Regions from separate parts of the Burkholderia sp. 3C genome, predicted to be linked through region 2. Evidence: riboswitches for the same ligand, from Rfam matches in the RefSeq annotation. Region 2 holds a riboswitch; the other holds the start of a gene.
The links. A riboswitch is a leader RNA that binds a small molecule or an ion and turns the genes downstream of it on or off. The one in region 2 is predicted to bind glycine.
Positions count from the first base shown of each region.

Region 1 (4,414 bases), on a different contig from region 2:
GGTCGGCGACGACGTGTATGGCGACGATCCGACCGTCAAGGCACTTGAGCGAGAAGTCGCGGAATTGCTGGGCAAGGAAGACGCGGTGTACATGGTGACCGGCACGATGACCAATCAGGTCGCGATCCGCACCCATACGGAACCGGGCGACGCGGTTCTCTTCGATCAGAATGCGCACGTCTATATTCTCGAAGGCGGCGCGCCGGCTGCGTTCTCCGGGGTACTCCCGCGCCTGCTGCCCGGTGTGCGCGGCGTCTTCACGCCGGACGACGTAGCGAATGCGCTCGGCGTGTCGCATCGATTTTTCCCCACCACGATTCCAGCCCCGATCAAGCTGCTCTGTGTGGAAAACACCCACAACATCGGTGGCGGCAAGGTGTGGCCGATCGAGCAGCTGCAGGCCGTTTGCGAGCTTGGCCGGCAGCGCGGCCTCGCACTGCACCTGGATGGCGCGAGGCTCTGGCATGCGACAGCCGCCACCGGGATTCCCGAGCGCGAATACGCACGCTATTTCGATTCGGTCAGCGTGTGCTTTTCGAAAGGGCTCGGCGCGCCCGTGGGTTCGGCGCTGGCTGGCTCTCGTGATTTCATCGCGCGCGCGCGTCGTTTCAAGCAGCAGATCGGTGGCGGGTTCCGCCAGGCCGGGATCGTCGCGGCCGGCGCGTTGCACGCACTGCGCCATCACCGTGAGCGGCTTCATGAGGATCACGAACATGCGCGCATGCTGGCCAACGGCATCGCGGGCCAACCCGGCATTTCCCTCGATGTGTCCACGGTCGAAACGAACATCGTGAGGTTCGGCATATCGTCGCTCCCGGCCGGTGAATTCGTCGAGCGGCTTTACGAAAAGGGGCTGCATGTCCTGCCGTCCGGTGCGGACGGCGTTCGCGCGATCCCTTACCTGAACATCACCCGCGATCAGGTGCAGGAGGCGATCGATATCATCTCGGCCGTCGCGCAGGCCAATGCGCATACGGCCGGCGGCAACGTCGCCCGCGACAACGTATCGTCACGCGCCGGATACTGACCCGGCGGTCGAGAGGCACGACTGAACGACTATTTGAATAGGAATACTTGAGATTGGGGGTGGAACCGACACGCGGTAATGGATTTCCCGTTGCCGAATTATGGCGCACGCCGTTCAGGGTAACTTGGCAATCGTTCTATTCGTGCATCACGGGAGAGACCGCTTGCTCGAGCGGCGCCGACGGAGCAACCGCCCCGGAAACTCTCAAGCAAAAAGATCGTGATGCAAGAACGCTCTGGAGAGTGGCGCCTCGCCCACCCACCGAAGGGGAGCCACCGCCGTGGCGCAATCCGGGCGGTGGCGAAACTCTCAGGTAAATGGACAGATGGGGCATCGGCGCCGGCGGCGGTTGTCGTCGGCGATGCTCAATTCGATCTGGACCATCACATGTCACGAATCGCCATCATCGGCGCCGGCATTACCGGCGTCACGATTCGAGCGGCACCGCTATCGCGTCGGTGATCGGCGCCGATTGATTGAACCGCACATGTCGTTGTTGAAGACATCCACGGCTAGGCATGTCTCCGATCTCTGGCTTGAATACTACTTTAATAGTAGTATTCAAGCCGCGGCGATGATGGCGCTCGAAGCCGTGCAGCGAGCGCCAAGCCGCATGTCACGCTGTCCGGTCAACCCGGCTGTGTACAGGACAACGATTCGATGGCGGAGATATGAGCAATCATCATGAAGGGCTTCGGGTTCTGATCCTCGGTGCTGGCGCGCTGGGCGGCTACTATGGCTCGCGTCTGATCCAGGCGGGCGCGAACGTGACGTTTCTCGTGCGCCCGAACCGCGCGGCCGCCTTGGTTCGCGACGGCCTGCGCGTGTCGAGCGCGCTGGGGGATTTCGGTGCGGCGGTCAATGCCGTGACCGCGGATGCGGTGGAGCCGGGCTACGACCTGGTCTTGCTGACCTGCAAGGCTTACGACCTCGACGACGCGCTGGATTCGCTGGCGCCCGCGCTCGCCGGCACGACCGGTGTGCTCGCATTGCTGAACGGCATGGCGGTGTACGACACGCTGGACCGTCGCGTCGGGCGGGAACGGGTGCTGGGCGGCGTGTCCTATATCGCCGCGTCGCTCGCAGAGGACGGCCATGTCGTGCACACCGGCAGTCAGGACAAACTGATTGTCGGTGCGCGCCATCCCCTGCAGCGCGATCTGGTACGCCGCTTCCACGCGGCGATCGCATCCACGCCGGGTTTGCGCGTGGCGTCGGAGCGGGTCGAAGCCGACCTGTGGCAGAAGTGGGTGATGTTGTGCTCGGGCGCCGCCGCGACCTGCCTGATGCGCGGGCGCTTGTGCGATATCTTGCGGACGGCGGATGGCAAGGGCGTGATCGAGGCGCTGCTCGACGAATCGCTTGCCGTGGCCGCGGCGGAGGGGTTCGGCCTCGGCGAGCAGGCGGTGAGCGGCGTTCGCGGTTTCCTGCTCGACCCGGATTCGACCTGGGCCGCGTCGATGATGCGCGACATCGCGCGGCGCGCGCCGCGCATCGAGTCCGACGCGATCGTGGGCGACATGATCGCCCGGGCGGCGCGCCATCGGATCGAGACACCGTATTTGCGAACCGCCTTTGCACATCTGCAAACTTATGCGCTTCAGGATACGAACTGAGGCGTGCAGTTATTCGGGCGTGTCGCGGTCGGCATTGTCGCCTCGTCGATACGCCCGGTGATTGAGCAGGGGCGGTAGCGCCGCATGACTTGCCGGTGATCAGGCCGTGTCGCGTGCGCTCCGAAGCAGCGCGATGGTCCTGTCGATATCCGCATCTTCGGTGCGCCACGACGATACGCTGAGGCGGAATGCAGGGCGTCCGTCCCACACCGCCGGCCCGAACCAGGCTTCGCCCGAGCTTTCAACGGCCTGCCGGATCGCAGCAGTCTGCGCATCGTTTTCTCCCCGAACCAATACCTGGTTGAGGACAACGCGATTCAGCACGTCGAAACCGGCATCGCGCAACCCGTGCGCCAATCTGGTCGCCTGGGCGCAATGACGTTCCACCATCGCGGCCACGCCTTGCTGGCCGAGCGTGCGCAGCGCGGCCCAAATCGTGATGCCGCGAGGGCGTCGGGAGAATTCGAGCGTGAGGTTCTTCTGGGCCAGGCGCGAGCCGGTGGCGTAGACGGCATCGCTGCTCAAGGTTTCCGCCAATGCGTCGGGATCGCGGCAGATCGCCATCGCGCAGTCGTAGGGCGTATTCAGCCACTTGTGCCCGTCCGTGGTCCAGCTGTCCGCGAGTTCCACACCGTCCGTATGGTGCCGCAACGCCTGCGATGCCCGCGCCCACAAGCCGAACGCGCCATCCACGTGTACCCATGAGCCTTGCGCCTTTGCCTTCGGAATGAGCGCTGCGAACGGATCGAATTCGCCGGTGTTCACCTCGCCGGCCTGCAGGCAAAGGATGGTGTTGGCGTCGAGTTCGGGCAGGCGCTCGGGATCGACGCGGCCGTGCGCGTCAGTGGCCGCCGGAATGACCTGCTCCGTGCCGAAGCCGAGCACCCGCAACGCCTTGAGCACCACCACGTGAATCCGCGCCGATACCACCACGCGGATTTGCGGCGCACCGTACAGCCCCTTCGTGTCGAGATCCCATCCGGCCCGCTTGAGCAAGGCGCGCCGCGCGGCCGCCAGGCAACTCAGCCCGCATGCCGTGGCCGACGTGCCGAAGCCGACGGCGCTGCCTCGCGGCAGATCGAGCGCCTCGAGCAGCCAATTGCCGGCCACTGCCTCGATGCACGCACTGACGGGCGATGCCATGGCCAGCGGCGCGCCCTGATCCCACGCCATCATCAGCCGCTCGGCCGCGGCCGCGCCCGGCAACGACGCTCCCACGACGAAACCGAAATAGCGCGGCCCGTTCGAGGCCACCGTGGCGGGCGAGCCGATGTCGTCGAGCAGCGCCAGCGTATCGTGCGCGGAGCGCCCTTGTTCGGGGAGCGGTTCGTCGAACGCGGCCAAGGCCGCGAGCGCCTCCGGCGTGGGAAAGACACGCCGGGTTTCGACCGACTCGAGATAGTGGGCCGCGCGCTGGTCGGCGTCGGCGAGCAGGGCAATTTCGCCGGCTTTCATGTCGGCGATGCTGCCCGGGGCCGGAAGGTGAGTGTTCATATTGTTCAGGAAAACGAAGCAGGATGGGAGGGCGCCGAACGCGCTGCGTCAGGCAACCGGGAGGAGCGGCAGCGCGGTATCGGTGTTCGAGTCGGATACCGCGGCGACCGTGGCGGCCTTGACCGCGGGGGCGCTGACCGCATCGAGTCGGGCGAGCTGCTCGGCGCTCAATGTCAGATTCGCCGCACCGAGGTTGCTGACGAGCTGCGGCAGCGAACGCGGCCCGATCAGCGGCAGCCCGCCGTGCGCGGCGACCCAGGCGATGGCGACCTGGTCC
Region 1 is NZ_BAAILN010000119.1:75,737-80,150, forward strand. It holds gene ACYP33_RS23585 (threonine aldolase family protein) at 1-1,027, shown strand, start outside; glycine riboswitch at 1,168-1,257, shown strand; glycine riboswitch at 1,262-1,353, shown strand; gene ACYP33_RS23590 (ketopantoate reductase family protein) at 1,699-2,643, shown strand; gene ACYP33_RS23595 (pyridoxal phosphate-dependent decarboxylase family protein) at 2,743-4,098, opposite strand; gene ACYP33_RS23600 (aldo/keto reductase) at 4,186-4,414, opposite strand, start outside.
Region 1: linked by a shared signal. The riboswitch ahead of ACYP33_RS23590 (ketopantoate reductase family protein) and the one ahead of ACYP33_RS16110 (D-amino acid dehydrogenase) in region 2 are both predicted to bind glycine.

Region 2 (4,414 bases):
AACAGGCGCATCGTCGTCAGCGAAAACACGTTCATGATGTCCGCCGCCGTAAACGTGTCGCCGGCGAGATAGGCGCTGTGCGCCAGCCGGTCGTCGATCAGGCGCAGCACCTTGTCGAGCCGCCCCCGGGTCGACGTCAGCACCGGATGATCGGCCGGCAATCCGCAGCGCTCCACGGTCATCGATCGAAGCATGACCGGCTGCAGGTTGCCGTTGGCAAAATGAAACCAGTAGAGATAGGACGCGAACGCCGGATGCGACGAATCGATTTGCAGCCGCCCGTGCCCGTATCGCGCGAGGATGAATTCGACGATCGCGGCCGATTCGGCCAGCCACGCGCCGTCGACCTCGACCAGCGGCGCGGCGCCGAGAGGATGCAGCGCTTTCAATTCAGGCGGCGACAGGCGTGTGACGGCGTCCCGTTGATACTTCTCCAGTTCGAAGGGAAGGTCCAGCTCTTCGCAGAGCCAGATGATCCGTTCGGATTGCGAATGACCCAGATGATGAATTTTCAGCATGACGTGTGTTCCTCGGTATGAAATGTAGCGAGCGAGACGGCGACGAGCTGCGGTGGCTAAACGCTGTCCGGCGTGCCGAGATGGCTGGCGGACAACGCCGAGCGCCCGCGGCGTTGTCCGCGAACGTCGGTGGGCAGATAGCCGAACCGCTCACGGAAGCGGGCGGAGAAGCGCGATGCGGAGGCATAACCGGTGGCCAGGGCGATCTCGAGTACAGGCACATCGGTGTTCTGAAGCAACGCCAGCGCATGCGACATGCGGACATCCTGCTGAAGCTGGCGAAACGATGTGTCTTCCGCCGCCAGCTTTCTGCGCAGTGTCGGCACGCTGGTTGCGATTTCGTCGGCGACGCGTTCCATCGACCACGCCATCGACAGATCCGCGGCAAGCAGCGTGCGAACCTGCTCGCCGAACGACGCCGGCGCCGACGCCAGGGACGAAAAATGAAAACCGCGTTCGGCAAGCCACAGCAGCACTTCCCGCAAACGGCTCGCCGCGATCGCCGGCGGCAGGCCTTCGGCCGGTTGCAAGCCATTGAAGGCGCGATAGAACGATGCGCGAAACGCGTCGCCCAAGCCGGCATGCACGGCCACGCGCGGGCTCGGCCGGCGCCTGACCGGCCCGGGCATCGCGAGCAGCGCCGCACTCCAACTGATCCAGAGCGCACGGTAGAGGCCGCTTCGGCCGGGCGTGTTGGAGATGTCGACGCGTTCACCGGCCTGCAGCGTGAACGCCGCCCCGGGGTTCGCGACGCCCTCGCCGCCACGCCAGCGAATCCGCTTGGTGCCCTCCTCGACGAGAATGAGCGTTGCCTGACCGACCACGATCCGACGCGAGGTCAGATCGGAGCGTTGCACGATATGCCCCGCCGCGCCCACCTCGGGCCTGGACAGTACGCTGCGTGAACCCGCTCCGAACCGGATTGCCTCGGCGAGGCGGTCGGCGGCCTCGCTCTCTGCCGACAGGTAGGCATTCACAGGACATCCGACAGCGAGCGCGTCGGCCACGGCACGGGCGATTCGAGCGTGGCAACGATCGGCTGCGGGCAGCGTGATGCGCGAGCGCAACGCGGCGCGGTGTCGAACGGTGAAGCGATCATGGCGGGTATCGTTGATGTCCAGGGAACGTGAGCCATTCTGTCATCAAATATCGGCACGATCGCGACGGTTTCGCTCAATCTCTGTGCGAATTCGCTCATCTCGTCGCAGCGAGGTTCGGACCGCATCCGGGCAGTCGGTCAATGCCGCGAATTCAACCCTCGCCGATCACCGACGTCACGGCCTCCGCCGTTGCCGCCGACAAGGTCCAGCCGAGATGCCCATGCCCGGTGTTGTAGAAGACGCCCGGGCGCTTGCCACGCCCCACTCGCGGCAGCATGCTCGGCAACATCGGCCGCAAGCCCGCCCACGGCACCACGCGAGACGTCGAGACGGCGGGAAAGTAGCGGCGCACCCAATCGACCAAAGGCTCGATCCGATCCGCGCGAATGTCCCGGTTCGCGCCATTGAATTCCGCCGTGCCGGCAACCCGGAAACGATCCGCGCCCAGACGGCTGGTCACGATCTTCGCGCGATCGTCGAGCAGGCTGACCCAGGGCGCGCCGTCGCGGCTCGGTGCATCGTCCAGTTGCACGGTGATCGAATACCCTTTGACCGGATAGACGTTCACGTGGTCGCCCACCATCGCGGCGAACTGCTTACTGCCGACCCCGGCGCAGATCACGACACGATCGAAAACCTCCTGTTGCCGCCCGGAGGCGATCGAGATCCGGCCGCCCTCGATCGACTCGATGCCGCCGACCGCCGTGTCGTAATGAAATTGCACGCCGCGACGCTCGCAGGCCGACGACAGCCCCCGGGTAAATTTGTGAATGTCGCCGGTTGAATCGGACTCCGTAAAGAATCCGCCGTGGAAACTGCCCTGAAGCGCCGGCTCGATCGCGCGCATCTCCTCCGGCGTCACCGCTCGACGGTCCAGCCCGCCTGCACGCAGCAAGGTGTTCACGCGCGTGGCCGCGTCGTGCTCCTTGCGCGTTGCATAGAAGTGCAAAATACCGCGCCGCTCGTGATCGAACTCGATGCCCTCGCGCTCCGCAATCTCGAACAGATGGGCACGGGCGGCGATCGCCAGCCGCACGGTCTCGATCGTGTTCGCTTCGTAGCGCGGGATCTTCCCGAGGAATTCGGCGATCCAGCCGTACTTGTGCGCACTCGGGCGCGGGTTCAGGAGCAGCGGCGCGTCGCGCGTGAACATCCAGCGCAACCCCTTCAATACCGTGGCGCGGCTGTTCCAGACTTCCGCATTGCTGGCCGAGAGCTGGCCGCCGTTGGCGAAGGAGGTTTCCATTGCGGCATAGCGGTGCCGTTCGAAGACGGTGACGCTGTGGCCGCGTTGCGAAAGCGCATAGGCGGTCGTGACGCCGGTAATGCCGGCGCCAATGATGGCGATTCGTGACATGTGATGGTCCAGACAGTGTTGAGCATTGCCGGCGATCCGTGCCGCCGGCGCATTTGCCCCATCTGTCCGTTTACCTGAGAGTTTCGCCACATCCCGCATGACATCGCGGTTGCGGCTCCCCTTCGGTGGGCGCGCAAGGCGCCGCTCTCCAGAGTGTTCCCGCATCACGGTCCTTTTGCCTGAGAGTTTCCGGGGCGGTTGCTCCGTCGGCGCCGCTTGACTTGAGCAAGCGGTCTCTCCCGTGATGCACGTGTAGAACGACCGCAAACTTACCATACGCAATGCGGAACGGCCAACGAAAACGCGATATCCCTTACCGCGCGCTCGTCCTCGACACCGATCTGCCGATACACGGCGTCGAAGCCTCCACGGCGGCCCCGCGACGCGTGCCCCGGTATGGATTTTCGCGCCCCCGCCAAGGCATCGACCGCCTCTTTCGCCCGCCATTCAACCGGTACGGGATTGACTCGACCACCGGTGCCCGCATCGCCGTCGCGCCGGCGTTTTCCGGTTTTAGTACTAGTCCTATGCGGTTCGAAACCGGTCAGATATCACCGATGGTCAGCACTTTGTAAAGTGAACTCATCGGTTAAAACCTACTGGAGCGAACCATGAAAACCTCACTGATCCAACGCGCAGTCACCACCACCTTCCTCGTCGGCGCCATGTTTGGCGGCGTGAACGCAGCCCATGCCGCTTCGACCAGCGACTACTTCGTGGCGAAGGGCTCGGCCACCGTCGACGATTCCGCCACGGCCAAGGGCGCGAACGCAGTGGCAGCCGGCGCGTCGGCCGCCGCGAATGGCGCCGACTCGGCCGCCCTCGGCCACGGCGCCATCGCCGCATCGGCAGGCGCCAGCGCGATCGGCGCGGGTGCCAGCGCCTCGGGCGCCGGGGCTGTCGCACTGGGCAACAACGCGGTGGCGGCCTCGGGCAGCGCCGGCAACATCGCCATCGGCCAGGGCTCGCTGTCGAACGGTGGCGGCGGAGCGATCGCGCTGGGCCTCAATGCCAACAGCGGCAGCTACGATTCGGTGGCGGTCGGCACCAATGCGAAGACGCTCGGACATAGCTCGGTATCGATTGGGGAAGACGCCCTGAGCGCCTCGTCCGATTCGGTGACGCTCGGTCACGCGGCCAGCACAGCCGGCAGCAGCTCGGTCGCCATTGGCGTGAAGGCAGCGGCCAACAGCTATAACTCCGTCGCGATCGGCAACGGCGCGCAGACCAACAGCTACAACTCGGTCGCACTCGGCAACAGCGCGCTGACCACCGGTTCGAGCTCGGTCGCCATTGGCGTGAAAGCAACGGCCAACAGCTACGACTCCGTCGCGCTCGGGGCGGCCGCCACCGCGAATTCGTCGCTGGCGGCGGCGATCGGCTACGGCGCAGCCGCGAATTCGCAAGCCGCCGTGGCCGTCGGCTACAAGGCGACCGCC
Region 2 is NZ_BAAILN010000091.1:75,178-79,591, forward strand. It holds gene ACYP33_RS16095 (glutathione S-transferase family protein) at 1-518, opposite strand, end outside; gene ACYP33_RS16100 (helix-turn-helix transcriptional regulator) at 575-1,495, opposite strand; gene ACYP33_RS16105 (hypothetical protein) at 1,492-1,716, opposite strand; gene ACYP33_RS16110 (D-amino acid dehydrogenase) at 1,770-2,975, opposite strand; glycine riboswitch at 3,037-3,128, opposite strand; glycine riboswitch at 3,133-3,227, opposite strand; gene ACYP33_RS16115 (YadA family autotransporter adhesin) at 3,587-4,414, shown strand, end outside.